Chloroflexus aurantiacus J-10-fl: one gene and its partner. The protein of the gene in region 1 interacts with the protein of each later gene in a pairwise test. Links are inferred from orthologs where the notes say so. Each region holds a gene or a part of one and is shown on either strand. Other genes may lie near its edges. The genes, in order: gyrA and gyrB.

Evidence for each region.
Region 2: the proteins of gyrA (region 1) and gyrB interact in binary tests that used the Escherichia coli proteins (3 or more experiments, as listed by UniProt). The link is inferred for Chloroflexus aurantiacus J-10-fl from one-to-one orthologs.

The regions. Positions count from the first base shown.
Region 1 is NC_010175.1:1,728,895-1,744,787, reverse strand. Bases 4,581-7,637 are described here. They hold gyrA (DNA gyrase subunit A), read left to right. Parts: upstream 4,581-4,903; coding sequence 4,904-7,372; downstream 7,373-7,637. Other genes in these bases: CAUR_RS06520 (DNA-methyltransferase), read right to left, coding at 4,581-4,702. Also shown: CAUR_RS06535 (glycosyltransferase family 4 protein), read right to left, coding at 1-394; CAUR_RS06530 (thioredoxin domain-containing protein), read right to left, coding at 964-3,045; CAUR_RS06525 (BglII/BstYI family type II restriction endonuclease), read right to left, coding at 3,146-3,538; more of CAUR_RS06520, read right to left, coding at 3,713-4,580; CAUR_RS21175 (hypothetical protein), read left to right, coding at 7,817-7,975; CAUR_RS06505 (IS5 family transposase), read right to left, coding at 8,067-8,873; CAUR_RS06500 (ATP-binding response regulator), read right to left, coding at 9,237-10,850; CAUR_RS06495 (SH3 domain-containing protein), read right to left, coding at 11,066-12,442; CAUR_RS06490 (coiled-coil domain-containing protein), read right to left, coding at 12,466-13,173; CAUR_RS06485 (Rab family GTPase), read right to left, coding at 13,170-13,688; CAUR_RS06480 (class I SAM-dependent RNA methyltransferase), read right to left, coding at 14,085-15,335. UniProt on the Escherichia coli protein: A type II topoisomerase that negatively supercoils closed circular double-stranded (ds) DNA in an ATP-dependent manner to maintain chromosomes in an underwound state.
Region 2 is NC_010175.1:4,034,200-4,049,946, forward strand. The notes cover bases 12,782-15,692. They hold gyrB (DNA topoisomerase (ATP-hydrolyzing) subunit B), read right to left. Parts: upstream 15,237-15,692; coding sequence 13,326-15,236; downstream 12,782-13,325. Other genes in these bases: CAUR_RS15840 (DUF3352 domain-containing protein), read right to left, coding at 12,782-13,023; CAUR_RS15850 (hypothetical protein), read right to left, coding at 15,274-15,692. Outside these bases: CAUR_RS15800 (hypothetical protein), read left to right, coding at 1-781; CAUR_RS15805 (CehA/McbA family metallohydrolase), read right to left, coding at 822-1,529; CAUR_RS15810 (hypothetical protein), read right to left, coding at 1,677-2,663; CAUR_RS15815 (helix-turn-helix domain-containing protein), read left to right, coding at 4,647-5,207; CAUR_RS21780 (hypothetical protein), read left to right, coding at 5,248-5,373; CAUR_RS15820 (TspO/MBR family protein), read right to left, coding at 5,518-6,288; CAUR_RS15825 (dipeptidase), read left to right, coding at 6,369-7,736; CAUR_RS15830 (DinB family protein), read left to right, coding at 7,917-8,492; CAUR_RS15835 (xanthine dehydrogenase family protein molybdopterin-binding subunit), read right to left, coding at 8,808-11,090; more of CAUR_RS15840, read right to left, coding at 11,287-12,781; more of CAUR_RS15850, read right to left, coding at 15,693-15,747. UniProt on the Escherichia coli protein: DNA gyrase negatively supercoils closed circular double-stranded DNA in an ATP-dependent manner to maintain chromosomes in an underwound state.

The DNA of each region.
Region 1 (15,893 bases):
CCACCGCGACATCGGCGAGATAGGGGTCGGCCAGGAATGCCTCCAGATCGGGAAGCTGTGGGGTTACGGTAGCCAATCGACGGAGGGTCGGGATGGCGGGACGGCCCAGCCGGCCCAATTCCACCATCAGGCGGCGGATGATGGGGTAGAGGATAGCTGGCGCAGGCAGCCGTCGGATCGGCAGACGCCGTATAACGACGCCATCGTGCTCACCGACCGGTTCAGGAATCCGGCGCTTCCCGGCCATCCAGAGGTGTTCGAGATCGAAGGCGTCAGTTGCCAGCACGGTAACGCGATGGCCTTCAGCGACCAGCCGCTTCCCGATTTCTTGAAAATAACGGGCCGCGCCGCTTGGCGCCGGCCAGTAGAGTTGAACAACGTGGAGAATGTGCATGCAGTATCAGCACCTTGTTATGATCACTACCGGTCTGTTGCAATCAGTGCTGGCAGCATCATAACAAATCTGAGGGGCTACGCAAGCAGGTATGGGATGGTGGTGGAGCTATAGATAGGCACGGCTTGCTGTGCTCCTGACCCCATACTGAAGCCTTTTCATTACCCACAGTCACGCTGCGTTAGGCCGGGCTATAAGCGCTCTCCGTGGCGCGGGTGGCGTGGCGCGGGCTTCCAGCCCGCGTGCAGGCATCCCCACTACTTAACCGCACCTTTGTAAGTCGCAATGTGGTTCGTCTTCCAGCCCGCGTGCAGGCATCCCCACTACCGCCGGCAGGTGCTGGCCGTGGCCGCTGGTGCGCAGGCTTCTAGCCTGCGCCACGGGCCGGCACGTCCTCCCCTTCTGCCCCCGCCGCCACTATTCCGCGATCCGTTCATGAGAGGATCACCTGCGTGATTCGTGTAGGGCGGGTTCTGAACCCGCCCCTACAGACGATGCATGTACCCGTTCACATTGCCACACGAGGTTTCCTATCCCCTATCCCCTATCTCCTATCTCCTATCTCCTACTCATCCCAACTGCGCCTGAAGTGCCTCTGGCGTCGTAACCGGCATCTGACAGGCAAACTGCTCGCAGAGATAAGCGGTCGGCTGCCCATCAACCATCGGGCGGTCGTTCAGGAGTGGGCTGAGCGTGACGACCGGATCGTCAGGCATGGCTCGCGCAATGACCAGGCGAGGACGATATGCAGATCGCGCCACTGCCAGCATCGCCTGCGTTACCGGATGATCAGGCGGGCCGATAATCGCCAGCTCGCGCAGCGGCCCCAGCGCCAGATCAGCCGCACACAGCATACGCCCAAATCCTAACGGAAAGCGCTTGAGCAGCGGTGTTGTCTGTTGCAGCGTCTGCATGGCCCGCGTTTCATACCTCTCGCGCCCGGTGATGGCGTACAGCCGCAGCAGGGCAACCGTGGCCGCCGATGAGCCGGACGGTGTTGCATTATCACTCAAATCACGTGGACGGGTAACCAGGGCGGGTTGATCACGACCGGTATCGAAGAACATGCCGGCCTGATCATCCCAAAACAGATCGATCATCGCATCGGCCAGATCGATGGCGGTAGCCAGATAGCGGGTGTCGCCGCCAGCAGCATGGAGTTCGATCAGGGCATCGCAGAACAGGGCATAATCATCGAGAAATGCCGCCGGTCCTGGCCGCCCGTCCTTCCAGCTTCGCAGCAACCGGCCATCATCACGCCGAAGGTTGGTCAGCAGGAAATCGGCACACTGTCGCGCTGCATCCAGATACGCCGGCACACGGGAACTTGCCACTGCCAGCGCACGGATCGCCATCGCATTCCATGCCGTAATCACCTTCTCATCACGGAACGGGCGGGGTCGTCGCTCGCGAAAGGTGCGCAGGATTGGGCGGGCACGGGCAACGGTCGCTTCAAGCCGCTCCACCGACACGCCCAGCATCGCTGCAACAGCGGCAGCCGGTCGTGGCACGTGCAGGATCGAACGCCCTTCAAAATTGCCCTGGCGCGTCACCCCGTAGTAGGCGCCAACCAGCACCGCATCATCGCCCAGCGCTGCTCGCAATTCATCGGGCGTCCAGACGTAGAACGCCCCCTCTTCGGCGTGGGATGCACCGGGTGTCGGCAAACTGTCGGCATCCTCACTGCTAAAGAACGCCCCATCAGGATGGCGCAGATCGCGTAGCATGTAGGTGAACGTCTCATCGGCAATACGGGCGAGGAAGGTATCACCGGTGACCTGGGCCGCCAGATGGTAGACCTCAGCCAGCAGGGCATTATCGTAGAGCATCTTCTCGAAATGGGGCACCAGCCAGCGCTCATCGACACTGTAGCGGTGGAAGCCACCGCCGACCTGATCGTACATCCCACCCCGCGCCATCTGCTCAAGTGTCTGCTGAAGCATCGGCAGCGCCTGTACGTCACCGCGCAGATGGGTGCGCAACAGAAACTCCAGCACGACCGGCTGCGGAAACTTTGGCGCGTCGCCAAACCCGCCATACTGCGGATCGAATTCACGCCCGATCTGCGCTGCTGCCGCCATCAGCAACTCTTCGTCGAGGGGAAGGGTTTCAGGCAACGGTCGGGTGAGCAACTTGATATGTTCGAGCAGCTCGTGTGCGGAAGCGGTCACATCCGCCCGCCGGGTTTTATACGCCTCGGCTACCGAGAGCAGCACCTGCCGCCAGCCGGGCATCCGGTAGCGGGCGGCTTTGGCGTCGGGTGGAAAATAGGTACCGGCGAAGAACGGTGTTCCATCAGGCAGACAAAACACATTGAGCGGCCAGCCACCGCGCCCGGTCAGCGCTTGTGCTGCCGCCATATAGATATTGTCGAGATCGGGACGCTCCTCGCGGTCAACCTTGATATTGATGAAATATTCATTCTGCACAGCCGCCACTTCCGGGTCGGCGAAACTCTCGTGGGCCATCACGTGGCACCAGTGACAGGCGGCATACCCGATACTGACCAGAATGGGCTTATCCTCACGCCGGGCGCGTTCGAGAGCCTCTTCGCCCCACGGATACCAATCAACCGGATTATCGGCGTGCTGTTGGAGATACGGACTGGCTTCGTGGGCCAGCCGGTTCAATGGACGTGACCCGGCGTTCATGTGTCGCTTCTTCACCAGACATATCTGGTTGGCTGCCTTTCTTCAGCCATGGGTAACAAGTACGTTAAGCGGCGTCATGGTATGCCTGTTCAAACAGGCTTTACGCAGTTACTCCCAAAATTAGCACCGGAATATCAATGTTTGCGATCCCACGATTCTCCAAATCCCAAACGATTTGTTCAAAATACGAAACACCGCTAGACATCTCTTCAGCAAATGATTTAACAGGTACAATCTCAATTCCTGCGTTGATCACGCCAGAGTTACGAAAGATGGTCATTTTCGCACAAACGTTATAGACCATAAAAGCATATTTTCCGAATTGAACCTCAACACCTACAAAGTTCTTAACAAAATCCATTTCACGAAAAGCACCTTTCAGTGGTTTTTTAGGTCGAAATCCATCAATGTAGTACTCAGTTGAATATACGCATTCGATCTTATGTTTTGTCCAGCCGCGTGATTTGAACTTCTCGGTGAAAGCATTATTCAGTTCACGTGGATTGTAAAGTTCACGACCAAACTTCTTCTTCTCGAGACTGGGTTTTGTTTTGCACTTTGTAGCATCTACTTTTTTCTATAACATTGTAGACCTCTTGCAATTCAATCGGATAGTTCTCCTCGATAAACCGTTCACCGTCGTTGAAAGAATATTTGCCGACGACTCTCATTCGTAATCTCCATTTCGCTCCAGAAGTCGGGCTTGTAACGACTCCTTCCACTCCTCTGGAATCTGAGAAACTTTCTCTCTCCCTGTTGGCTGGTAAACGGGTTTGCCGAGCGGACGGTAACGCAGGGTACCATTGAAATAATCAACCACACGTTGACGAGCAATTTCGACATACGTTGCTTCTTTATCACAACCAACGGCACGTCGCTGATGCATCAATGCAGCAATCAAGGTCGAGCCGACCCCCATATACGGGTCAAAGACCATATCACCTTCATTGGTCAGGGCAAGCACGCAACGCTCAACCAGTTCAATCGGAAACTGACAGGGATGTATGGTCTTTTCTGGATGGTTCGATTTGACATTCGGGATGTCCCATACCAGTTCTTCCCAATCCCGTTCGAGGATTTCCCAAACATCCGACGGATTCTTCCCCAGGGGATTACCTGATGGCCTGCCCTTATTCGGACCTTTAAAGTGTCGTTTACCGGGGTATTTGGCCGGAACACGAACTGCATCTAAATTGAAGATGTAGTGGTCCGATTTGGTAAACCAGAGGATCGTTTCATAGCGCCCGGAGAATCGTTTTGAAGCGTGCAAGCCATGCCCAAATTTCCAGACAATCCGGTTGCGTAGTCTCAGGCCCAGTCTCTTGAAGATGGGGTAGTACAGAATATCAAGTGGGTACACTTCACCATGCTCGACGAAGTTACCTACCTGCCAGCAAATACTGCCATCGTCGCGCAACACACGACAGAGCTGCGCAATAAGTTCCGCCTGAGTCTGCAAATATGCTTCAATCGAGACTCGATCTTCATAGGCTTTTCCCAGATTGTACGGCGGTGATGTGACGATCAGGGCGATTGAACGATCGGGAATCTGCGCGATGCATTCACTCACATCGCCTGACATGATGATCACGTCGGCATCTGGCCTGAAAGCAGTTTCGATAGACGTTACCGAACGAAACAATGGTAATTCACTCATATCCTGTCCTATATCAATCACGGTACATACCGTTTTCTCATTGTAACCTGATTCGCGGTAGAAGGGTATGGTATAGCATATTGTAGCACAATAATTGAACATATGTTTCATTTTATTCGACAGAAACGCCTGGATCGGGTATAATGTGAGATGGCAAACATCGCATAATAATGCGCTAAAACCGACGTAACGGAGTAACAAATGGAAATCGGTATCGTCCGGCCCGTCAACATCACCAATGAGATGCGGACGGCCTATCTCAGCTACGCGATGAGCGTCATCGTCTCGCGTGCGCTCCCTGATGCACGTGATGGCTTGAAGCCGGTGCAGCGCCGTATTCTCTACGGCATGTGGGACATGGGCTTTCGCAGTAATCAGCCATACAAAAAGAGTGCCCGTATCGTGGGCGATGTGCTCGGTAAAATGCACCCCCACGGTGACAGTGCCGTCTACGATGCGCTGGCCCGCATGGCTCAGCCCTGGAGTATGCGGTATCCCCTGATCGATGGCCAGGGTAACTTCGGTTCCATCGATGGCGATCCGCCCGCAGCGATGCGCTACACCGAAGCGCGCCTGGCGCCAATTGCCGAAGAGTTGCTCAGTGAGATTGAGAAAGATACCGTCGATTTTCGTGATAACTTCGATGGCAGCTACCGCGAGCCGGTCGTGCTCCCGGCCATTCTGCCCAATCTGCTGCTCAACGGTGCTTCCGGGATTGCGGTTGGTATGGCAACCAACATTCCACCGCACAACCTCGGCGAACTCTGCGATGCGATCAGCTATCTAATCGAACACCCGGAGGCCACGGTTGAGGAGCTGATGAAGATCATCCCCGGCCCTGACTTTCCAACTGCCGGGCTGATTCTGGGCACCGAGGGGATTTTAGCCGCGTACAGCACCGGGCGTGGGCAGATTACGCTGCGCGCCAAGACACATATCGAAGAGGCCGGGCGCGGTGCCTTTATGATCGTCGTCACCGAATTGCCGTATCAGGTCAACAAGGCTCGTCTGCAAGAGCGAATTGCCGAGCTGGTCAAAGATCGCAAGATCGAGGGTATTCGCGATGTGCGAGATGAGAGCGACCGCACCGGCATGCGGTTGGTGATCCTTTTGAAACAAGATGCCCAACCCAAGAAGGTGCTCAATGCGCTCTACAAGCACACCCAAATGCAGACTACCTTCGGGATCAATATGCTGGCACTGGTCGAGCACGGTCGTCAGCCGCGCGTCTTGACCCTCAAACGCCTCTTGCAAGAGTACATCACCCACCGGCAAGAGGTTATTCGACGCCGAACCGAGTTCGATCTGGCCCGTGCTCGGGAACGTGCCCACATTCTGGAGGGCTTGAAGATTGCGCTCGATAACCTGGACGCTGTCATTCAGACCATCCGCGACTCGCGAACTGCTGAGAGCGCCCGCAATAACCTGATGAGTAATTTTTCGCTTACCGAGCGGCAGGCGCAGGCTATCCTCGATCTTCAGTTACGCCGTCTGGCTGCGCTCGAACGCAAGAAGATCGAAGATGAATACCGTGAGGTGATCAAGCTGATCGCCGAACTGGAAGATATTCTGGCCAATCCGCGCAAGGTGTTGCACCTGATCCAGCAAGACCTGACTCGCCTGAAAGAGAAGTATGGCGATCCGCGGCGCACCCGCATTATTCCTGATGTCACCGGTGAAGTGAGCGACGAAGACCTGATCCCCGATGTGCGGGTGATGATTACCTTGACCGACCGTGGCTATATCAAGCGTCAGTTACCTGATGCCTACCGCACCCAGCGCCGTGGTGGTCGAGGCATCAAGGGTATGCTGACCAGAGAACAGGATATTGTGCGCCACCTGTTGACGTGCAATTCGCTCGACAACCTGCTCTTCTTCACCGACCGCGGCAAGGTCTATCAACTGAAGGCGCACGAAGTACCCGACAGCTCCCGAACGGCGAAGGGTTTGCCACTGGTAAACCTGATTTCGCTCGAACCGGGTGAACAGGTGACGTCAATGCTGGCCGTGCGCGAGTTTGATGCCGAGTATCTGGTGATGGCGACGGTGCGCGGGAAGATCAAGCGCACGCAATTGCGTGAGTACAGTCAGGTGCGCTCGAACGGCCTAATCGCGATTGGCCTGGAAGAGGGTGATGTGCTGGGTTGGGTGCGGGTCAGCCACGGCCACGAAGACATCTTGCTGACGACGGCTCGCGGTCAGACGCTGCGTTTCGAGCAGAGCGAAGTGCGACCAATGGGTCGTCCGGCCACCGGCGTGATCGGGATCAACCTGGCAGACGGTGATCGCGTTGTCAGTATGGATCTGGCTGAAGAGGGGGCCGATCTGCTGGTTGTGACTGCGCGAGGGATAGGCAAGCGAACAGCACTCTCTGAATATCCGGTCAAAGGCCGGGCTACCGGTGGCGTCATTACCATCAAACTGCGCAACGATCTTGACGAAGTTGCTGCTGCGGCGGTTGTCCGTGAGCATTCTCTGCTCACCTTTATCACCACCGGTGGGATGGTATTGCGCACCAGCGCCAGCGAGATCTCACGCCTGGGCCGGGCCACGCAGGGGGTGACCATCGTCAATGTGGCGACCGGTGATCGGGTGGCTGCGCTATCGGTGGAAGACCCGGAAGAGAACGGTAACGGCTCCACGCCGACATTAATCGATCCGTTGTCGTAGGGGGCAGGGGACAAAATACTGGAATCAAATCTGGTGTCATCGTGGTCGTAGCGGATTATCCACCGATCACGCCGACACCGCTCCTGGGCGCGGCGGCGCAGCACCAGCGTTTCTGCTGCGCACGCCATGGGATCGCATGCCGGTAGTCCTCGTTTCAGGCCCTATGCATTACCCACATGTCGCGCTGCGTTAGGCCAGGCTGCATGTGCTCCCCGTGGCGCGGGATTCCAGCCTGCGTGCAGGCATCATCGCCACTACCGTCAGGTACTGGCCGTGGCTGCTGGTGCGCAGGTACGAACCTGGTACAACCAAACGTCTACGCGCAGGTATCGCATGCATGCCTGACCGACTCGATGATCGGCACGAGCACATCCAGCACCGCCGTGACCAGGATGGGGAACGGTATGCTACGCGCCGGATCGTGAGCGCGGCTGGCGCGGCAGCATGGCTGCCGCACTCCACACCGCGCGACACGCGCATAACAAGCGGGTACGGCAATCCATCCAGCACGTGCCGGCACGGCTGGAGCGGCGCACTGTCACCGATTCGGTCGCCCAAAACAGCAACAATAGCGATCATACCAGCCGATACGCACGTGGTTGACACCAGTTATGGGTAATGCATAGGTTCCAGGCCGGGTTGCCCATGGCACGTAGTTTGGAGTGCGGAAGCGTGCCTTCCGCACTAGAGCCTGTTATGAACTTTGAACCATGAGAGCGACAAACCGATGGGCCAACAAGATGGCAACGGCAACGAAATGCAAGCCGGCCAGCGTCGCTGCCACACGTTCGTCGTCACGCACCAGGCGACGGAAGCGCGTCATCCAGGCAAACCTGCGCTCGACCACCCAGCGCCGCGGCAGCAAGACAACGCCCCGTTTGGCGGTCGGCAGCGTGACCACCTCCAGGCGACTGCCGTGGGCGGCGGCATCGGCTGCCGGTTGCTCACCAGTGTAGCCCTGGTCAACGAAGGCCACCTCTACCGTGTCGCCAGTTACCTCTTGAATGCGCTGCGCCAGTGCCGCTACCTGCGCCCGGTCTTGGTCGTTGGCTGGCGTGACCACCACCGCCAGCAGTTGTCCAAGCGTATCCACGGCCAGATGCACCTTCGAGCCGTTCCGACGTTTGTGCCCATCGTAGCCGGCACGTCCCCCGCTTTCCGGTGTCGACTGAAGCGTCCGGCTGTCCACAATGACGGCGCGGGGCTGGGGTGTGCGGTCAGTGATGTCACGCAGCAGCATCCGCACATCATGCACCATCTGCTCAAACACGCCCGCTTTCAGCCAGCGCTGGGTCTGTTGATACACCACGTGCCACGGCGGTACGTCGTTGGGCAGCATCCGCCACGGCGCACCGGTACGCAGAAGGTAGCGCAGCCCGTTGTAGACGTCGCGCAGGGAATAGTTCCGCTGCGGCGCTGCTTCGTCCATCAGTGTCAAATAGGGCGCAACAAACGCCCACTCTTCATCGGAAACATCACTGGGATACGCTTTTCGTGTCATAGCGTCATGATATACGAGCAGAACCGAAAAGTCCATAACAGGCTCTAGCCGTGCTCACGATCAGGGGTGGGGCGCAGCAGTTTCTCCACCGGTCACAGGGACGAACATGCAGGCAAAGGATGTCCGTCTGGCTTGCCCATCCGTCATGCACTGCCTGCATGTAAGCGATGACGCGGGCTATGCCGCAGGTATTCAGATCACTTTCGCACTCGTCACGTGACAGTGGCACAGGTAATGGACAAGCACAAGCAGGAAGCCACTCCTCAGAGCGAGGCAAATCCCATTACTGGACTAATGAACAGCGATTGGTGGTATCAGCAGTGTTGCCCCTATCAATGTCAACGAAGATTTGCTAATTACGCCCTATCGTTCAAGCAACGCGGCAATCCGTTCGGCGAGGAGCCGTAAACGAATCGGTTTGGCGAGGTACTCATCAGCTCCGGCTTCGAGACACCGTTCACGGTCGCCGGGCATAGCCAGCGCCGTTAAGACCAGAACTGGTAAATCACGAGTGGCTACCTGACTGCGCAAGTGCTGCATCACTTCAAAACCGCTCATCGTGCGCAGGCGGACATCGAGGAGGATTAAACACGGCAATTCACCCTGAATGTAGGCCAGCGCCTCTTCGCCTGACTCGACATGCACTACCCGATACCCACAGCGGCGCAGGTAGTCGGCAATCAAGGTAGCACTGGCGACATCATCTTCAACCATCAGGAGTGGGCGATCACCGGCCCGTGGCGAGGCGGCAGGCAACTCGGTTGGGTGAGTATCTTCCTCCCGCTCTTGCTGATCGAGTTGTTCCAGAAAGCGATATTGCTCGTCCGGTTCCCAGGGCAGCGTGACGTGAAAACGACTCCCAACCCCTACTTCACTTTCGACGCGAACACTGCCACCGTGAAGGCGAACCAGCTTGGCCACCAGTGCCAGCCCCAGACCACTACCGGTCACCTCTTTCTGCCGTTCACTCTCAATCTGCTGGAATGGCTCAAATAAGCGCACAGCATCTTCAGCCGAAATCCCAATCCCGGTGTCCCATACTGTAAAGCGCACCGCTCCCCGTTCTGGCTCACCACGTACCTCTAGCCCCACCTTACCACCGGCTGGGGTGAACTTGATGGCATTCGAGAGCAGATTAATCAAAATCTGGCGCAGCCGTCGTGCATCAGCCAGAATGACCTGAACCGCAGAATCAATGTCGAAGATCAATGACAGATTGGCGCGCCTGATGAGGTCAGCCACCAGTGGGCGCAACGACATGCAGACATCCTGCACTGAAACTGGAGTCAGGTCTAGCTCCATCCGACCCGCTTCAACTTTGGCAATATCGAGATAGTCATTGATGAGCGAGAGCAGATGCTGACTGCCTTTTTTAATGCCATCAATCGCGCCCATCTGCTCATCACTCAATGGACCAACCAACTGAGCGCGCAGCAGGTCTACCATGCCCAAAATGGCCGTGAGCGGAGTGCGTATCTCGTGGCTCATACTGGCCAGAAACTCGTCTTTGATCTTCGTGGTCTTGAGCAAACTGGCATTGATGCGCGCCAGCTCGACATTCTGCCGTTGCAGCCGATCTTTCAGCAACTGTAATTCATTACGCTGTTGGGAGCGTAGTTGTTCGATAACACTACGTTGGGTCGTATCGGTCACGATCTGGATCAGACCGGTGATGCGCCCATCCTTATCGGTAAGAGGGATCGTTAAGAGATCGATATAGAGGGTAGAGCCATCTGGCATCTGACGGTTGATCAACGGTAAGTAAAGACGATCCCGTTCGCCGTGCAATATCTCGTCTAGTGCCGCTTCATTACCAAATAATTCCGGCAGTAAATCGAGCAAATGCCCCCCAATCGGCGGTTTACCGCCAAGCAGGGCCAGCATGCCACCGGCACTCTGGATGCGCAGATCAGGATCGACCACGACATACGCACTCCCGGTTTCAATCAATACCCGTTGTTCAACCGATAACGACATCGTCTACCTCGCTTGTGGCTGTTATGCATCAGGTCGCCAGCGGTCAAAGGTTCATCCACCTGCTGAATTGATAGGCCAGACACTCGTTCACGGCGACCGTTCTGCCGTGATGCCCGGTTAGAGCAGAGCGAACAGCAGGTACCAGAAGATTCCACCGCCCGTTTATGATTAAACCTGTCATCCCCTTCGTCTGCTTACCCTTAAATATCTTGAACTCAGGGGCGAGGGAAAGGAGTGACAAGCGATGGCGGAATTGGACGCACCAATCCTACCCATCGCGACGGAACCCAACCGATGAGCTGGACAGACTCTTGGTCGATCCGAACGTCAACCCGCACCTGGTACCAATCGCCATATTGCGCCAATACAATGACAGGTGCATTTCGCGGTGCTACGATTGGGCTACGCTCGCTGGCCTCATCTGGGAAGCTGTACAAATACACGTTCCCCGTCATCACACCATCGTATGGAATCGGTGTCACGGTTGGTGTGGGTGTGATCGTCGGGGTTGGAGTACGGGTTGGGGTAGCCGTTGGCGTTGCCGTTGCGGTTGGAGTAGCTGTCGGCGTTGCCGTTGCGGTTGGGGTAGCCGTCGGCGTTGCGGTTGGAGTCGGCGTCGCCGTTGGGATGGCGGTTGCGGTTGGCGTCGCCGTCGGTGCAAAGAGAGTCGCCATGCGAGCTTCCACACTCATCACCCACCAGCCACAAAGAAAGAGGGGTGAGAGAGCGATCAACAGCAGAAAGACCAGGACTGCTCGCTGAATAAAGGTATTTTGTGGGCGGCTACGATCAACCTGAATAGTTGCCAGCGATATGCGTTCACGGATCAGGGCTTCGATGTCGCTAACCAATGCTTCATCATCACCGGCAAAATTGCGGAGACGGTCATAACGTCCTTCGTGAATGGCTACCAGTGTCTGCCGTAATTCTTCGCGGAAGCCTCGCGGTTCAACGCCGGTGATCACCGCTGCCAGGTAGGCGGCACTCCCACTTGCAATCACGATCTGACGTGACTCATAACTGATGGCGCCAAGCTCATCACCTTCACCCAGTGCATCGCGGGCAAAGTCGCGAATAGCGGTGAGCATGCCACTGACCAGATCGCGATCAGCAGCCGGGATACCCGGCGCGGCAAGATGACAGATCAAAATGCCGGAATCGCGTTGGATGAGAAAGACTTCCTGTACCGAAAACGGTAACTGGCTGCGCAGCGCATACTCACCGGCAGAAATACCCTGGGCGCGTGCCTGCCAGTAGCCGGGGTCGAGCATCAGCAGGGGGCCGGTGCGAATGCGTGTGTCGATCTGCGAGGCCAGATCGCGGATTGCTTCGGTTGCCGCCCTGGCGATCATCGCCCCGATCACCGGGTAGAGCGCATCAATAATGTCTTCACGCGCCTTATAGACTTGCTGACGGATAGCCTCACCAATGGCCGGCGCCAGTGCACGGGCAATCTCATCTTTCGACGTGGTAATCTGCTCGGCCAGAATGTCAGCAATCACCGGACTGATCCGGTCAACCAGCGCCTCCGGCTTCAACAGCACACGTCGTAGTTCTTCAATCTCGCGACTCGTTTGTGGATCGGTAGCCATAATCGCTCGTACTACCAGCCTGCCTATTCATCTTTGGCAGAGGAGAGTCCATCGAGCAAACCGGCGACCGTACTTCCGGTTTCCAGCCGGGTGGCAATTTCAATCAGCATACTGGCCAGCGCTTTGCGGTCAGTCTTCTGATTATCCAGGCGGTCAGCGATCCGCCGCAACTCAGCCCGTAGCGCATCTTCGGTACTGCGAATTTCGCGTCGTAGTGCCTGTGTACGCTGTTCGAGCAGATCGCGCGTCTCGGCCAGACCGGCCCGACCGGAGCGAATTTCAAGATCGTGGTGACTCTGCACGCGACGCAGTTCGCTTACGCCATCCCCCAGACCGGTAATTGCCGCTTCGTGCTGCCGGGCCTGGGCCACAACTTGTTGCAACAGCGACTCGCGAGCGCGCTGACGCTCGATTTCACGCCGCAACTCATCATTGAGCCGCCGGGTTTCAACTTCGAGGGCGTCAAAGCGACGCTGCACGCTCTTTTCCACCTCGCCTAACCGATCTTGCAATTGGCGCACATCTTCGGTGAGGTGTTCAAGCTGGCGACGAAGATCGCTAAACATGCGGGCATACTCTTCCATTTGCGGGCCAAAGATGATCTCCCGCAGCCGATCAACCTCAGCCTGACGTGGCTGGCGAACATTCGAGCCAAGAATGATCTGGCGCACTCGCTCAAGCTCTTCCGCTTCTTCTTGCGGAGTTCTGATCCCGTTTACTTCATCAGTCATACCGTCCCCCTTCGTTGCCGGATGCGACGCCCTAGCGCGTGGAATATGTCACTAACACCTTCACCGGTGCGAGCACTGGTGAATATCCAATCAGCCTGGAGCGCTGTTGCTACTGTCGCAATCTCTTCATCGGCAATGCGCCGCTGTGTGGTCAGATCGATCTTATTCGCCGCAATAACGAACGGGGTATGCGGACTGGCCGAGTGAAAAGCTGTCGCGTATTCGTGAAGTGCGGATAACGTTTCAGGTCGGGTTACATCACAGACGAGAATGGCACCTGCCGCACCGCGATAATAGTTCTGAACGACCTGATCAAACTTCTCGCCACCGGCTGTGTCCCAAATAATGAGGTTAATTTCGGTTTGATCGATATGCAGTGTATGCCGGTTGATCTTGACGCCAAGCGTACTCAAATAGCGCTCATCGAAGACACCTTCGACAAAGCGACGGATCAGGCTGGTTTTACCAACCGAGAATTCTCCCAGTAAACAGATTTTGGCAGTGAGTCGGTTCACAGTTTGTGATCAGTTAAAACAATTAGAAAACCATCTGAACGCCGATATGTAGTATAACACAGCTTATCATTCGCGGTGCAGAGATCATCAATTGCTGGATTTGTACGCAGACGTGGATGATCAGTGTGACGCCAGGTATAAGCAATGAATGGTTGTTATGTGTTATATAAAAGATGTTGATCCTATGCCAATGATATGTAAAAGGTAAAATCGTGTAAACTTGATCACAGCGTTCTGTCTGGCATGTCTTTGCATGCTTGATTGCAAATGCTGCATAGCGCAAAATTTACATGTAAATTGTTGTTTCAGATATTATAACACATGATTGTTTCTGTCAATTATCACATAGATAGCAGGTTACAGATTAATCATTCCAAAAACTAAAAATAATCCATCTTATTCTCCTACAACAGATCGTAAATGGATAATTGTTTCAATGTGTGGGGTTTGTGGAAAGAGATCGACTGGCTGCACGAATGTGATCTGATAACCGGCGGCCAGTAGTGGAGCGAGATCGCGCCCGATCAGGCCGGGATGACACGAAATGTAGACGATTTGGGGTGGTGCATGAGCGATAATCGCCTCGATGAGGGCCGGATGACACCCACGACGCGGCGGATCGAGAATGACGGCGTGAAAAGGTCCGCTGAGATGGGCAACAGTGTGCTCGGCAGCGCCGTTGATAAATTGCACATTTGTAATCTGGTTGTCAATGGCGCTCTGCCGACCATCCTCTACCGCCGGTTGATAGGCTTCAACGGCAATTACCTCATCGTAGCATCTGGCCAGTGGCAGGGCAAAGCTCCCCACCCCACTGTAGGCGTCGAGGAGACGACCGCCATGCGGGGCCAGTGCGTCACGAACGACTGCAACCATGCGCTCGGCCTGGGCATGATTGACCTGGAAGAAGCTGCCCAGACTCAACCGAAAGATCACGCCGGCAAGTTCGTCGTACACAAAGGGCGTTCCCACGAATGGTTCATCTTCCAGCGTGACTCCTGCCAGCACAGGGGTTGATGCCTTCCAGGCTGTGGCCAGCCGCCACAGCGCGTGTCGTTCGGCATCTGGCGTCGGCGAGAGGCGAGCAGCGGCATAGCCGTAGGTTGCACTGGCCCGCAGCGTAACCTCTTTGATTAAACCGGCAAAGGCTAACCGGCGCAAACTCCGCAGCGTATCCCGTAGTGCCGGTAAAAGTAGTGGATCATCTGCCAGATCAACGACGGTCTTCGTCCCGGCTGCGTGATAACCAAGAGTCGCTCCGTCTACATGCAGACGGGCACTATTGCGATAGCCCCAGGGATGCGGTGCCGCAATTACGGGCTGGATCGGTATGGTGATGTCGGGGAGAAACTTGCGTAGCTGGTCTGCGACGATGATCCCTTTGTAACGCACTTGAGCCGGATAGGCAATGTGTTGCCACGGTGCGTGATCACCAGGCTTGATCTGGGGTTCAACTCGCTCTGGAGCGGCGCGCAGAATGTCACACACAGTAGCCCGCAGAAACCGGGTGTGGCGCTCGGTGATGGTTGCTCTGACCCGCTCACCCGGTAGTGCTCCGGTGACAAACACGACCAGATCGCCATGCCTGCCTACGCCATCGCCACCCTGGGCAATACCTTCAATCTCAAGTTCGATAGTATCGTGCATATGTATCTCTACGAGTAATACCAACAGTTTGTGTTGTGCAGCGTGGGAACAATGATTGAACCATTTACTGTGCCGTAACTTTACAAATACTTCTCAATCATAGCAAATTCAGACCGATCACGCATCTGGTGTGGGAGTAGGAAGTAGGAAATAGGAAGTAGGAAGTAGGAAGTAGTGGGTGGGAAGCGAGAAATGCGGATGCAGAGGGGTGCATCAGGTGAATGTGTACCTTGGGTGAAGGCTTGCTGCACTGGTTGGGATGCACGACTGTGCGCCACTACTTCATACACTGATAGGTCCTGTCCTCGTGACGATATACCAACGCTTGCGCAACGATATACACTGTTCCGGTATTCACGCCCGTGTTGAAGTGCCACCAGGCACGTCACTGCCAGGTCTTTTTTGGCTTGTCAGTGGTGCAGGGGCGCTGGTACAATGCTGCGGTTGTGATAACGTGTCATATCAAATCTTGCTCGATACGATGTTTCACTGCCTAACACCGGATATGCGGTGAACTGTGATCTTCCGCCTGCGATGATCCGTGGGTGTCACCTGCAT
Region 2 (15,747 bases), 2.3 Mb from region 1 along the record:
ACTGGCGAACTACAGTCCGCCATTTGCCGAAGCTGTTGCGACCGCTTATCTCGTTTCTGAGCAGTTGATCGAAGAGGGGTGGTATTTCGGACGCTTACCGGCATTGACAAACGTCAAAGGGATGGTGACCCCTTCGTTGCTCTGGGTCTGGTGGATGCATCCCACAGCCGCGCTGCCGGTCTGGGTATACCTTGCCGAATCGCTGACTGCCATCGAGCCGGTGATAAACCGGGCTGAACAGGCAGTGCAGCAGGCGCAGCGTCTTCGCGATCACGTCGCTGCTACAGCTCCCTCGTCGGACCCTCTGGCCCAACAGATCGTGACCAGTCTCGTATATTTGCACGATGCGCTGACAATCGCCTGGCGCACGCGGGCGTTCCTGTTGCCGTTGGCGGCAGCGGTGAAATCACGCCGGCGTCCTGTACTCGACGCCGCGGCGCAGGCATTGGTCGCGGCCATCCAGCACCACAGGGAACACTGGGGTGAGCGCACCGACTTCCCGCCACTCGAACTTGATGAACTGACCGATTTTCTCGCTACCTGGCAACGCTCACCTGCCCTGGTCTGGCACCGGGCAAAGCTTGCAGCCTGGATTGTCACGCTGCTTCGCCGTCAAAGCGCTGGGGTAGTGCGCATTGGCCCAAAGACCGGTGCGTTGCTCCCGCCGCCGGTGCGTCGTCACTTGCTGCAAACTACCTTGCCCTGGCTGAGCCGACGGCTGAATCTGTTACCTGATATCTTTTTCGAGACCGGGCCGGCGATTGGTGAGTGGGCACGCTAAACAACAGCGTCTGCGTCCAGGCCGGGCCATGGTCATACATTTATGATACAGACTCGACCGGTCGCCCGAACTGTCGCCATACACGCTCGCGCACCACACCGGCAACCCCGCGCCATCCCCAATACCTGCCGTGCACCAGCGTAGCACGTCGCTGTAATGCCCGCCGCAGATCGGCTGCGCCGGTGCCGGCAAAGAGCGTGCGCCCGGCACCAATCATTGTAAGATTGTGTGCATCACTACCGCCGATGTGGGTCAACCCCCATCGCTGAGCACACCGGGCCGCTCGCTCATTGTTCATCGGATTCCACAGACTGGCGTTGAAGACCTCGATACCGTCAAGCTGCATCCAATCAACATCAGTCCGCTCCGGGCCAAGCAGGTGCCGTCGTCCAATGGAAGGTACCAGCATGCCGAAAGGATGGGCAGCGAAAGCCATGCCACCTTGATCATGAATCCGTGCGACGGTTTCTGTAACACTCAGACCCGCCGGAACTGGCTGCTCAATGAACAGTGCCAGCAGATGGCCGCTGCGCGTCGAGATTTCACAGCCAACGATCACGTCAATGCCATAGTGCGATGCCCGTTCACGGGCGTAGAGTGCTCCGCGTAGCGTATCGTGGTCGGTAATCGCAATCACCCGCAAATCGGTTTCGGTTGCTACATACGATAAAACCGCCTCTGGCGAGGCGGTACCATCACTGGCTGTAGTATGAATGTGGAGATCGGCAGCGGTGAGTAGTGATTCCACGGGCTACACTCCCTCTTGTTCTGTGATGCGGCACACATGTCAACCCTGATCATACGATCAGGATATCTTTGCCGTACTTAGTGTAGCCCGCTTTGTTCAAGAACTTGTGATGAATGGATCAAGCGCAGATAAACAACAGGTAAACAATTAGCGACCCGGAAGCAACGTATACTCGGCCACTGCCCGTCGCTCGCTCCGATTACCATACGCACTGAAAGCGTAGCGCCCGGCCGGATTCTGCTCACTCAGATACAGTTCAGTTGTAAACGAACCATCGGCTGCTGCCGTCACATCACCGAGCCACTCGGTCGAGTAGTCAGGTCGGGTAGCCCAAATCGTAATCACCTCGCCGGGGAGAAAACCGGTGCCGCGTAATGACACTGCACTGCGTTGCTGACTGCTGCCCGGTCCTACCTCCAACCCGGCAGTACCGCGTGGGCGGAGAGCATCGCCAACCTGTACCTCAAACTCAACGATACCATTACCACCACTCTGCAAGCCGCGTGCCGTCAATGCATACCGACCGACCGGTACACCGTTACTGTCTATTGCCAGCCCAATCCGCCCCTGACCATCGGCAATCTGTACACCGAGATCGGCAACTGCGTTGTTCGGATACCGTAACCAGAGTGCAACCCGCTCACCGGGTTTATACCCACTACCGCTGAACGTGAAGGTATTACCTTGCGTTTGTACTGCCCGATCAACCGTCAATTGAACACCGGCCGTAGTGCCGGGTGCAGGGGCAATGTCAACGTCGATACTGGCGTAGGCTTCGCGACCACTCTGCCAGCCGCGAGCGGTGTAAGTGTAGCGCCCGGTTGGGGTAAACGTTGCGCCGAGAAAATCGGGAAGGTACGGGTGACTGAATTGACCACGCTCATCGATGGTGAGCACCGTCACCCCATAGACCGTGTAGTCGGGATAGGTAATCCAGATACTCACCTTCTCGCCGGGCACAAAACCACTGCCGTACAGCGTCACCGTCGTGTTTTGCCGGGCAACAGTTGGTGAAACAGTGAGACTGGCGGTTTGGGCATTGGCCGACCAGCTCCAAATAGCGATAATGCTCCCCAGGATACCGGTCAGCAACAGCGCGAAGATGGTAAGGCGTGAACGGTTAATCATCGTCATAGGAGTCTCCTTATGGGTCACCGACAAAACGGCTTCATCCCTACGAACGATGATGGTTGACGTTCTCACCACCGAAAGATTACAGGGAGTTGAACAACTGTTGGAGGCTCACGTTTCAGAGAGGAGACCGTTCGCCAGCCAGCATTACCCGTACCGCGAAGTGTGGAGTGCGGCAGCCATGCTGCCGCGCCAGCCATGCTCACGCACAGACACAGGTCGCAGCGGACACCCGTACCGGTTCGTGACCCGTGACGCATCGCCTGGCGTAGCCGGGAGCGCGCGCTTCCAGCGTGCTTGACCAGAAATGTATCACCAGCCAGTGTTAGAGCGGATACCATTTCCAGCCAGCATTGACCGTATCGCGAAGTGTGGAGTGCGGCAGCCATGCTGCCGCGCCAGCCGTGCTCACGCACAGACACAGGTCGCAGCGGACTCCCGTGCCGGTTCGTGACCCGTGACGCATCGCCTGGCGTAGCCGGGAGCGCGCGCTTCCAGCGTGCTTGACCAGAAATGTATCACCAGCCAGTGTTAGAGCGGATACCATTTCCAGCCAGCATTGACCGTATCGCGAAGTGTGGAGTGCGGCAGCCATGCTGCCGCGCCAGCCGTGCTCACGCACAGACACAGGTCGCAGCGGACTCTCGTGCCGGTTCGTGACCCGTGACGCATCGCCTGGCGTAGCCGGGAGCACGCGCTTCCAGCGTGCTTGACCAGAAATGTATCACCAGCCAGTGTTAGAGCGGATACCATTTCCAGCCAGCATTACCCGTACCGCGAAGTGTGGAGTGCGGCAGCCATGCTGCCGCGCCAGCCGTGCTCACGCACAGACACAGGTCGCAGCGGACTCTCGTGCCGGTTCGTGACCCGTGACGCATCGCCTGGCGTAGCCGGGAGCACGCGCTTCCAGCGTGCTTGACCAGAAATGTATCACCAGCCAGTGTTAGAGCGGATACCGTTCGCCAGCCAGCATTGACCGTACCGCGAAGTGTGGAGTGCGGCAGCCATGCTGCCGCGCCAGCCATGCTCACGCACAGACACAGGTCGCAGCGGACACCCGTACCGGTTCGTGACCCGTGACGCATCGCCTGGCGTAGCCGGGAGCACGCGCTTCCAGCGTGCTTGACCAGAAATGTATCACCAGCCAGTGTTAGAGCGGATACCATTTCCAGCCAGCATTACCCGTACCGCGAAGTGTGGAGTGCGGCAGCCATGCTGCCGCGCCAGCCATGCTCACGCACAGACACAGGTCGCAGCGGACACCCGTACCGGTTCGTGACCCGTGACGCATCGCCTGGCGTAGCCGGGAGCGCGCGCTTCCAGCGTGCTTGACCAGAAATGTATCACCAGCCAGTGTTAGAGCGGATACCATTTCCAGCCAGCATTGACCGTATCGCGAAGTGTGGAGTGCGGCAGCCATGCTGCCGCGCCAGCCGTGCTCACGCACAGACACAGGTCGCAGCGGACACCCGTACCGGTTCGTGACCCGTGACGCATCGCCTGGCGTAGCCGGGAGCACGCGCTTCCAGCGTGCTTGACCAGAAATGTATCACCAGCCAGTGTTAGAGCGGATACCGTTCGCCAGCCAGCATTGACCGTATCGCGAAGTTTGGAGTGCGGCAGCCATGCTGCCGCGCCAGCCGTGCTCACGCACAGACACAGGTCGCAGCGGACACCCGTACCGGTTCGTGACCCGTGACGCATCGCCTGGCGTAGCCGGGAGCGCGCCTCCGGTGCGCATTACCAGCGGTGTATCGCCAACCAGAACCGGCGCCTGACAGCGGCAGCCATGCTGCCTGAGAGCTGGGAGCGCGCCTCCGGCGCGCATTACCAGCGGTGTATCGCAGGCCAGAACCGATGCCCGACAGCAAGCGGCGCGTTGCAGCTTCTGGCAGCGGGCAGATAAAGGGTATTGCATGTTGGCATTCTTTATGTTATCGTTTTTGATAACGATGTTGAAGTTGATATATCAAAAAGGTTCTGCCTATGCCACTCAAAAACTTTGCCGTTGTAAATCACCCGGCGCGCATGCGCATCTTTCAGGCGCTTACCGGGGTTGAACTCTCCATCAATCAATTATCACGTGTCCTACCCGACATCCCTAAACCGTCGCTGTACCGACACGTACACAAAATGCTGGAAGCAGGCGTGGTGCGCGTTGCCCGTACACGCCACATTCACGGGATCGAAGAGCGCTTCTTCATCGCCGAGGAAGGCTTGATTGACCCGGCAGATGTTTTTCAGCCCGGCGGGTTAGAGCAGTTCGCCGACCATGTTCAGTTATACGGTTCGTCGGTAGCCCAAGACCTGGCGAATTACGTGCTGGAGCGTGGCGAACCTGACCTGAATAACATCATTGCCCGGGAATACACGTTTTACGCAACAGAGGAAGAGTTCATGAAGGTACGTCAGGCAATCTGCGATCTGTTAGAGGAACTGCAAAAGAATCCCCCCGCTGCAGGACGCACCAAACGTCGCATGTTTGTGATGGGCCATCCACTGCGAGCGGCACTACTGGCAGACCAGGCAAATTCGGACGCAGGGTAAGTCTTACTTCAGGAGGTTGCTATACCTGAACGGTAGGAGCATGGATGTCGTGCCCCTACCATTGATCGGTCAGCGTGATCTGGCAGGGGTATCGCATCGGGCCGTGACATACACCTCCCGCTGGCCGACGATGCAGATCAGCGATGTCTCTTTTTTGCTGGTCTGAGACAAAATGAGTCAAGGGTTTGCATGCGCTGCCGGGATAGGGTGCGCGTCGCTCGCCTGCGTGCTTTGGTAGTCAGAGAGGGTGCAAATCGGTGAAGGGCAATCGCTGCTGGCCGGCAACATGTACTGCCTGCCACGCCAGTGCTCATTTCCTGAGCCTCTTCACTCCCACCATGACCGCCATCCCCGCCGTAAGCAGCGCTACCACCCACGCCATCGTGGCAAGCGGCACGATAGTTGCTTGCTTAAGCGCGATCCCACTGGCTGCCCAGGCTACCACCAGCGGCAAAATCCCATCTTGCCAGCGGTGGACAAACCACCAGCTCAGGCCGGCAGCCAGTCCCAGCAGCACCATCGTACTCACAATCCCACCGGTGCCGGTATCGCGCCAGCCCAGCTCGTACAGCAAGACACCACCATTGACCAGGGTGGCGACGCAAATCCAGCCCAGGTACAGGCTAAACGTTGGCTGTACCAGCCACTGCTCGCCAACCTCTGCCTGGCCGGGACCACGCAGGGCCAGATAGACACCAATCAGCCCACCCAGCACGACCAGCATTGCCGGTAGTGAGAGCAGGGGCAGATTGTAGTGCCAGAAGATGAGCCACGCAATATTGCCGACACAGCTCAGTCCGAACCAGGGCGCGGCGGCCCGCAGGCGGGGATTGGTTGCCTGCGCCGGGAGAAGCTGATAGATCGCATAACCAATGAGACCGATATAAATCAAGCTCCAAATCGAGAACACATAGCCGGGCGGTGTGATAAAAAGAGGGTAGCGGTCTGAAATCTCACCGGTGGTCTGGCCGTTGAGTGGCAACGTATTCGCCAGAACGTTGGTCACAATAGTTGCCAGCAAGCCAATCACCACCCCAATCTGTTGCAAATGAAATATTGGACGAGCAAGTGATGTGTTCATCGTAATCTCCATTATAATGATGGTACCGAGGCGAAGTGCGTAGACTCGCCTACCTGTATTGTATGAGGAGAATGGTCGCCATGCCAGACTGGAAGAGCTATCTTGCCGAACATCAGGAACGTTTTCTTGCCGAGTTGGTTGATTTTCTGCGCATTCCCAGCATCTCGGCCATCTCGGCCCACGCTGGAGACGTGCTGCGTGCTGCCGAATGGGTAGCAAATCGCCTGACTCAGGCCGGCATGGAGCATGTCGCGATCCTGCCTACCGGTGGTCATCCGGTGGTCTATGCCGATTGGCTACATGCGCCGGGTAAGCCAACGGTATTGATCTACGGCCATTTTGACGTGCAACCGGTTGATCCTCTCGATCTATGGACCCATCCGCCCTTTGAGCCGCATATCGAACATGACCGCATTTATGCCCGTGGCGCGAGTGATGATAAAGGCAACATGCTCATTCCAATCCTGGCAGTGGAGGCGTTGCTGCGGAGCAGCGGATCGCTACCGGTCAATATCAAGTTCTTCTTCGAGGGCCAGGAAGAGATTGGCAGTCCGCAGATTCCGGCATTCCTGCAACACGAGCGTGAACGGTTTGCTTGCGATCTCGTCTTGAGCGCCGATGGTGGACAGTGGAGCGAGGATCAGCCTCAAATTCTGGTTGGCCTGCGCGGCGGCTGTGGGTTGCAGATCGACGTTCGTGCTGCAAATATGGACTTGCATTCGGGCATGTATGGCGGTGTCGTCCAAAATCCGATTCATGCGCTGGTCCACATCCTCGCCTCGATGCGCTCGGACGATGGTATGATCACCGTTCCCGGCTTCTACGATCAGGTGCGACCACTGACCCCCGCCGACCGCGAGCGGATTGCGGCCATTCCCTTCGATGAAGAGAAGTTGAAGTCATCCCTCGGCGTGCCGGCCCTCTTCGGTGAAGCCGGTTTTACCCCGCGCGAGCGTGAGTGGGTACGGCCAACGCTTGAAGTTAACGGTATCTGGGGCGGTTTCCAGCAGGAAGGCATCAAGACCGTCTTGCCGTCTGAAGCCCACGCCAAAATTACCTGTCGGCTGGTGCCCGACCAGGAACCCCAGGTGATCCTCGATCTGTTGCAGGCGCACATCAAGCGCCATACCCCACCCGGCGTAACCGTGACCGTGACACCACTCGCCTTTCAGGCGTTCCCCTACCTCATTCCCGAAGACGATCCGGGCAATGTTGCCGTGCGTGAAGTCCTGATCGAGCTGTATGGCCGCGAGCCGTATTACGTGCGGAGTGGTGGTTCGATCCCGGTGTGTACCCTCTTCCAGCGCCAGCTTGGTGCCTATACCAGCAACTTTGCCTTTGGCCTGGACGATGAGCGCTTCCACGCGCCCGATGAATTCTTCCGCTTGAGCAGTTTCCGCAAAGGGCAAACCGCCTACTGCATGCTGCTTGAGCGGCTGGGACGGTGAGGATAGCCCGGCTGTCAGCATCTGTCCGGTAACTCACGATTCTGTGTGTCTGGTCAGTCGAATGCAGACTACATCGCATGAGTGCGGAACCTGCACTTCCGCACTCATAAGCTGCGGATAGAGATTGTGTTGACGATGTCTGATAGGTAACCCGACGTGAGCCTGCAAAGGAGAGAGTATATGCTCGATTACGCTGCTTTGTATCGCCGCGAGCGTACCATTCAGCAACTGGTGGATGGTTTAACCATAGCCGATCTCCACGCCGAGACCGACGAAATGTACGACACAGTGGAACGGCTGATTGCCGACTGCACTGATGCAGATGTGACCTTTCAGCCGGTTGATCCCAAAGCGCACGATCCATTCGCCAGCGATCCCAATGCAGTTAACCAGGCATGGACACTCGGCCATGTGATCGTTCATCTCACTGCTTCGTGCGAAGAGTCGGCGTTTCTGGCCGCAGAAATGGCGCGTGGCGTGCCATTTCATGGCCGTTCGCGCTATGAAGTGCCCTGGGAAACCGTCACAACAATGGCTCAGGTCCGTCAGCGTCTCGCCGAGAGTCGCCGCATGCTCCATGCCTCATTGAATATGTGGCCCGACCATCCACATCTCGACTACATTGTCGAACCGTGGCCGGGCGCGCCGCCGGTTGATGCGCGTGGTCGGTTTGTATTGGGGCTGGCCCACGCCTACGATCATCTCGGCCAGATTGCCGAGATTGTGCGTCAGGCAAAGGCAAGTGCCCATTCCTGACCGGTGTTTCGCAGTAGCACACACCTGTTGTCCTGAGAACGCCTCTAATTGGTTGGGATGGGAAATATTCCAATAGTGCCGGCAATTCACCAGCCTGGGCACGGCCTGGGGTACAGCCAGGCGCGATTCGGTGGCAGAGCGATCTACAGCGTATAACCCATGATTACTCGTGAGAGTTGGATACGCACATGCGGTGTCTATACATACGGTGATAGTGTGTAGGCTTACTGACACTGCATGAGTCTTACCGCAAGTATTGATCGGGGTATGGTGAACAACCATACCCCGATCATTTGTCACTTGTAGATTCAGGAACTATTGCTTGTTGACACCCTTCTGCATTGCCCGCCACACCACTTCATCGCGCATCGGCAGTTCGTAGATACGGGCACCGGTGGCATCGCGAATCGCATTGGCGAGCGCTGCTGCCCCGGCGGTGATCGGTGGCTCGCCAACACCACGTGCGCCAAACGGCCCGTTGGGTGCCGGATTGGTGACCAGAACAGTTTCAATCGACGGCACATCTGCCGCACGTGGCAGGGTGTAATCCATAAGACTGGCCGTCAATAGCTCGCCATTTTCGTCGTAGCGGAGTGCTTCGTGCAACCCCCAACCAATTCCCTGCACGGCACCACCGTGAATCTGGCCTTCCACCATCAGCGGGTTGAGCGGAAACCCGACATCCTGGATTGCGACATACCGCAACGGTTGCACTCGTCCGGTTTCGTTGTCTACCGTGACCTGCACAATATGCGCGACAAAGCCGGGAGCATTTTCGGCGGGTGCTGTTCGTCCTTCACCGACAATAGGTCCCGGCCCGCCCTGCTGTTCCTGAGCACGCCGGGCAACCTCGCCAATTGGCAGTGTGCGTCCAGGTAAGCCCCGGACATGGATAGCGCCATCACGCAGGTCGAGATCGTCAATGCGGGCTTCCAACATATCAGCAGCAACCTCCAGAAGCTGCCGCCGGGCTTCCTGGGCCGCCGCAGCTACCGCACCGGCAACACTGTACGTGATCTGACTGCCGCCACTCGGCCCGGCAAACGGCCCGCTGCGGGTATCACCGGCCACAATCTCGACCTGTTCGGGTGGTACACCCAGAATCTCCGCCGCCACCAGCACGAAGCTGCTGTTGACACCTGAAATGTCAACCGAGCCGACGTGGACGCGCACGATCCCATCGGTGTCAACCCGACAAACGGCTGCGGCGGGTGACATCCCACACGGCCAGCCGCCAATCGCCAGGCCGACTCCGCTGCCCGGTGTGCGCTCGCGCCAGAGCGGATGGTTGGCCGCGGCTTCCAGCACCTGCCGTAGCCCCATCGACGGCCACGGGTCGTTGTTGCCCATCGGGTCGCCGGTCGTCGCTGCGTTTCGCAAGCGTAGCTCAAGCGGATCAAGCTCCAGACGGCGAGCCAGCTCGTCAATGCTCGACTCGAGCGCGAACGTAACTTGCGGTGCCCCCGGCGCACGGTATGCGCCGGCCTGGGGTTTGTGGGTGAGGACTTCAACCACATCAATCTGGACGTTGGGGCAGCGGTAGTAGCCGCCGAGTAGCGTGCTCATGATGCCGCCCAGCGTGAAGGGGTAGACGCCGTTGTCGATCACCATCTCGGCCACTATTGCCGTGAGGACTCCTTCACGAGTTGCCCCCAGTTTGATCGTGATGGTACTGGCCGGTGAGGGGGTGGTGGTCAGAAAGTCTTCACTGCGGTCAAGGACGATCCGTACCGGACGCCCAACGGCCAGCGCAGCAGCGGCAGCCAGTGGATCGAGAATGCCGTATTTGGCGCCAAACCCACCGCCGACCGTCATCGGTACCACCGTTACCTGACTTGTCCGCAGTCCAAGCAAACGAGCGACTTCATCGCGAACCCCAAACTGCCCCTGCGTGCTGGTGTACAGGGTAATGTGTTTGCGGATCGGTTCGATATCGGCGACTACGGCGTGCGGTTCCAGGTAGCCCTGGTGGACTATCGCCGTTCGATAGGTGCCTGCGACCACCACCTCAGCAGTGGCGAGCGCCGCCAGGGCATCACCCCGACTGAAGCGTTTCTGTTCATGGATGTTCGAGGCGACGTGGTCACTCTGCTCTTCGCCACGGGCCACGGCGGCGTGGGCCGCAGTTAAATCGGTGTCGGCCTTCGGCGCGCCTTGCGGCCAAATCACCGGTGCCGCCGGATCGAGGGCGGCTTCCGCAGTAACCGGTGCCGGCAACGGTTCATAATCGATCTGCAAGGCAGCCACACCATCCTCGGCAGCCGCCAGACTGGTGGCCAGAACCAGCGCAACCGGTTCACCACGGTAGCGAACAACCTCTCTGGCGAGGGTTGTCGTCTGTCGTGATGAGGGCTGCCGATTGCGTGTGGGTAGATCGTCGGCAGTCAATACCGCGACCACGCCGGGAATCTTCAGCGCCGCCGCAGTATCGATCCGGGTAATTCGGGCATGGGCGAACAGGCTGAGGGCCAGCTTGCCGTGCAGCATACCCGGCAGGGAAACATCTCCGGCGTAACGGGCACGACCGGTCACCTTCTCGACGCCATCGACTAATTTACGCGCTTTGCCAAGGTAGCGATGCGGGGCTTGTTGTGTCATGCTTGTAACTCCTCTGTGAACCTCTCCCCGTCTATCGTACCATAATGTGAGTGTGGGATAACGAAGCAGCACAAGCGGCTGCCTGTGCTGCATACATACCGTCAGCGCGGAATAAGCCGGCCCGATGCGTGGTTTCTTCACATAGCGCAGTGCCGAACTGACGTTTTCAGAACCGGTCTTTCTCCATAGTGATCGCTCAGGAACCAATACTCAACAACAACGTTCCGCGAAGAGCGCCCTGATTATCCAGGCCAACGGTACCGGTGGATGTGATCGCCTTGAACGGTGCCAGACGTTGTTCGAGGTCGGGATCGGCCAGATCGGTACCGACCCGATTGTACAGTTCTCGCACAGCCGTGAGGTTGACGTGAAGGATACCGCTGTTCGGAGAGGGTAATGCCCGCAGCGCGTCGGCATAGTCGCTCTGGCTTGACAATTTCTGTTCAGCTCCAAATGCCGACTCCATCGCCTGACGACCGAATGCAATCACCAGATCATTCCCGTTGAAGCCGTAGCCGACAAAGAGATCGCCTTCTTCTATCGCCTGTACCTGAGTACGACCCAGTGATGTGTCGGTAAACACCAGACCGAACGAATCGGCAACAAAAGCACTTATCCGCTCCATCCCTTGTTCAGCGGCAGACCGGTCGGCAACTCGTAGCGCGAAATACCCGCCAACCGGCAGGTCGTTGCTGTCAAGCGGTAACACAGTAATCACACCCTCGCCGTGGAACCAGCGAAACAGATCGCGCTCGAAGTCGATGTTCAGGCTTGCTTCAAGATCGTCGAGCGTATTTGCCGTTTCGGGTGAGGCGGCAAGCTGATCACGCAATTGCTGCCCCCAGTCTTCGGGAATGAGAAAACTGAACACACCAAGTGCCGCACTATCGACATCGCCCGCCCGTTCTGGCGAAACGGCAGGCCGTAATTGAGCGATCCGTTCGCGCAAGTCGTTCCCCAGCCGATTCTGATCAAACACCGAGACGGCGTCGAAGCGCAGACCCCGCTCAATGACCGCCATCGTTAGCCCTACTCCTTGCAGAGCCTGGGCCGCAGCCTGTGCATCGTTTAAGGTAGCCGTTGGTACCGTATCGGTGGACGACTCAAGCAACGCATCGGTGAGGCGGGCGATAGTATCACCAGAAATATAAATGGTTGCCATGCGGTCGCCGGGGAGAGCCTGGATTACTGTCTGAAATGATGTATTGCGGGCAAGCGTACTGTCATTCTCTTGTTGCACCAACGTAGCAATGTTCTCGGCCTTATTGGCGAAAACGACCGTGTTCCGGGCCAGGGCAAACGCTGCAAACGGTGTTGTATCGCTTTCGCTGGCGTAAATCGTCACGTTGTTGATAGTGTTTGTCGTAAAGCGTTCGCCTTTCTGTTCGCGGAACGCCCGTTGCTTGTCGAGAAAAGCCTGCGCAGCCCGTTGATCGCGTACCGCTGCCAGCAAGAGAATGTTCGTTTCCCGATCCAGTGGTGTCGAGAACGGATTCATCGGATCAGCCGGCTCCAGGCCAGACAGATTAGTCAACTCTTCGATAGGCAGACCGTACAGGGCCAGTGCCATCTCAGCACCGATCCATGGGGCAATATCTTCGGCGAATGTAACCCCAAAGCGTTCCGCCAGCAGATCCGAAGTCGTCTCACTCTCCTGATAGTCAAACGTTTCAGGAAATGCCTGCCGCAGGCGTTCGATATTGGGGAGATCGCTGAGATTGGGGGTGAACGTGGCATATATTTGCGTTTCCGCCGGCAATAATTCGGGCAAGTTATTGGCCCGTTGCGTCAACAGCGTAAATGCCAGTGCAGCGCCGCCGATCACAATCAGTAAGATGCCTGCCAGGCCACCACCGATCAGGATCGGTAATAGATTGCGTCGGCGTGGTTCAGGTGTAGCAGGCGGTAACGAAAATGGGTCGGGAGCAGTCACTGTTGCCTCCTTACTTGCGGGTAAGCCTGGTCTGTTGCTGCAATATACGCAGGAGCCACGAAGCGAGTTTCATCTCTGGAAACTACCTCAAAAAAGATGTTGGGGATTGACGCAATCAGCCATCGCTTGATGGAATACCTGTACTGGAAAGTTCCCTCTGTGCCCTCCGTACCCTGGTAGTGCAACAAAAACCACCGAGCCACAGAGAACACGGCAGAGTGTACTACCTCTGGGTCCTCTGTGGCTCGGTGGTGCAACAGTAACAACCCTACACGACGTTCACGTACCCGCTGAACATCCTCTCAAATATCCAGCTCAACCACCTCGTTCGCGTGGGTTTGAATAAACCGCCGGCGTGGTGGCACCAGGTCTCCCATCAACATCGTAAACGTCTCATCGGCGCGTGCGGCATCTTCCAGCGTCACCTGAAGAATAACCCGGTTTTGCGGATTCATCGTCGTCTCCCAGAGCTGTTCGGCGTTCATTTCACCCAGCCCTTTGTAACGCTGGATTTCTACCTTGGTACCGGGTGGCAATTTGCTCAGATACGCATCACGCTCAGCATCAGAGTAGGTGTAGACCTGCTCGCGACCGTGTTTGATCCGGTAGAGTGGCGGTTGGGCGATGAACAAATGACCGTTGGTAATGAGCGGTCGCATATGCCGGAAGAAGAAGGTCAACAGCAGCGTGCGGATATGGCTGCCGTCAACATCGGCGTCGGTCATCAGGAAAATGCGGTGATAGCGCAGTTTACTGAGATCAAACTGATCACCGATAGACGTACCGATGGCGGTAATTAGCGCACGCACCTCGGCATTCGAGAGCATGCGATCAAGCCGACTCTTTTCGACATTAAGAATCTTCCCGCGCAACGGCAAAATCGCCTGAAAGCGCCGGTCACGTCCCTGTTTCGCCGTGCCGCCTGCGCTATCACCCTCAACAATGTAGAGTTCACAGCGGGCCGGATTGGGGTCTGAACAATCGGCGAGCTTACCGGGGAGCGAGAACCCCTCCATTGCGCTCTTGCGTGCTGTCTCGCGTACCTTCTGTACGGCCAGCCTGGTACGCGCAGCAGAAATAGCTTTTTCGATAATACGCCGCGCTTCAGTGGGATTCTCGTCGAGCCAGGCACTGAACGCATCGCTGAACACCGTCGCCACCGCACTGGCCGCCTCCGGGCTGACCAGCTTCTCTTTGGTTTGCGACGAGAACTGAGGGTCTTTCAGCTTAACGCTGATAACCGCCGTCAAGCCCTCGCGCACATCATCACCGGTCAGGTTGCTTTCGTTGTCTTTCAACAGCCCCTTTGCCCGCGCATAATTGTTGATGACACGGGTCAGTGCGGTGCGAAATCCTGACAGGTGCGATCCACCATCGGCGTTGTTGATGTTATTGGCAAAAGTGTAGACGTTATCGGTATCGAACGAATCGGTGTACTGGAGCGCCACCTCAACCATCACATCGTCAACAATCCGCTCGACATAAAACGGTTGACGATGGAGTACCGTCTTTTCCTTGTTCAGATGGCGGACATAGGAAACGATTCCGCCTTCAAAATAGAAGTTGAGTTCACGGTTTGTCCGTTCATCAACAAACTTAAAGCGCAACCCCTTATTGAGATAGCTCATCTCGCGGAAGCGCTGGGCCAGCGTATCGAAATTGTAGTCAAGCGTTTGAATGATGGATGTGTCGGGCAAAAAGCGCGTCGTCGTACCGTGGCGGTCGGTTGGTTCGAGATCGATTACATCGGTGACCGGCACACCGGCCCGATATTCCTGGTAGTAGTGGCGGCCATTGCGATACACGTCTACTCGCATATAAGCCGACAGGGCATTAACAGCCGAGACGCCGACGCCGTGCAGGCCAGACGAAACCTTATAGCCACCGCTGCCGAATTTACCACCGGCGTGCAGGCGCGTCATCACCAGGGTCAGCGTGCTGATCCCCTCTTTGGGATGAATACCGACCGGAATCCCCGACCCATCATCACTGACGGTCACCGAGCCATCACGATGAATGGTAACGCTCACGCTGGTTGCACGACCGGCCATCACCTCATCGACCGAATTGTCAACCACTTCACGCACCATCGTATGCAGGCCATTGATGTCGGTTGGGCCAATATACATACCGGGGCGCTTGCGCACGGCTTCCATGCCCTCAAGCACCTGAATCTGACTTTCATCGTAGGTTGTCGGTGTCTCGCTTGTCATAGTCTGTTTTCCTTATAGTGTCACATTGTGTTTCGCCCTACGCCGGCAATAGCGTGGCGGCGTGATAGCGATAAAACTGTAAACGAGCGGCACGAATGCCACTGCCAATGCAGGCATTACCGATGATTGCCGGTGCCAGCCAGCCTGGTTGGGTTGCCAGCGAGCGCCAGAGCTGAGCAAAGCCAACCTCAATCACCGTACAGATGGCTAAAAATGTGGTAATCGCTAACCAACGCTGACGAGCGAATTGCCAGCTTTGGTAAAGAGCCTGGAGTGGGCGCTCATCACTCAGGGTGATAATTTCTGGCGTGAACCCAAATCCAATCAGGCCGGCGATCACCAGTACGATCCATCCGTAATAGATCAACGTTGTCGTCGCCGGCATGAGCAGCATTGTCAGCAGACTCAATCCACCGATTGGTGCGATCACACACCCGATCAGTACGAAGACGATGCTCAGGCGCAGGGCAACGTTAAGCGTTCGTCGCAACACCGTCTGCCAGGGTAAGCG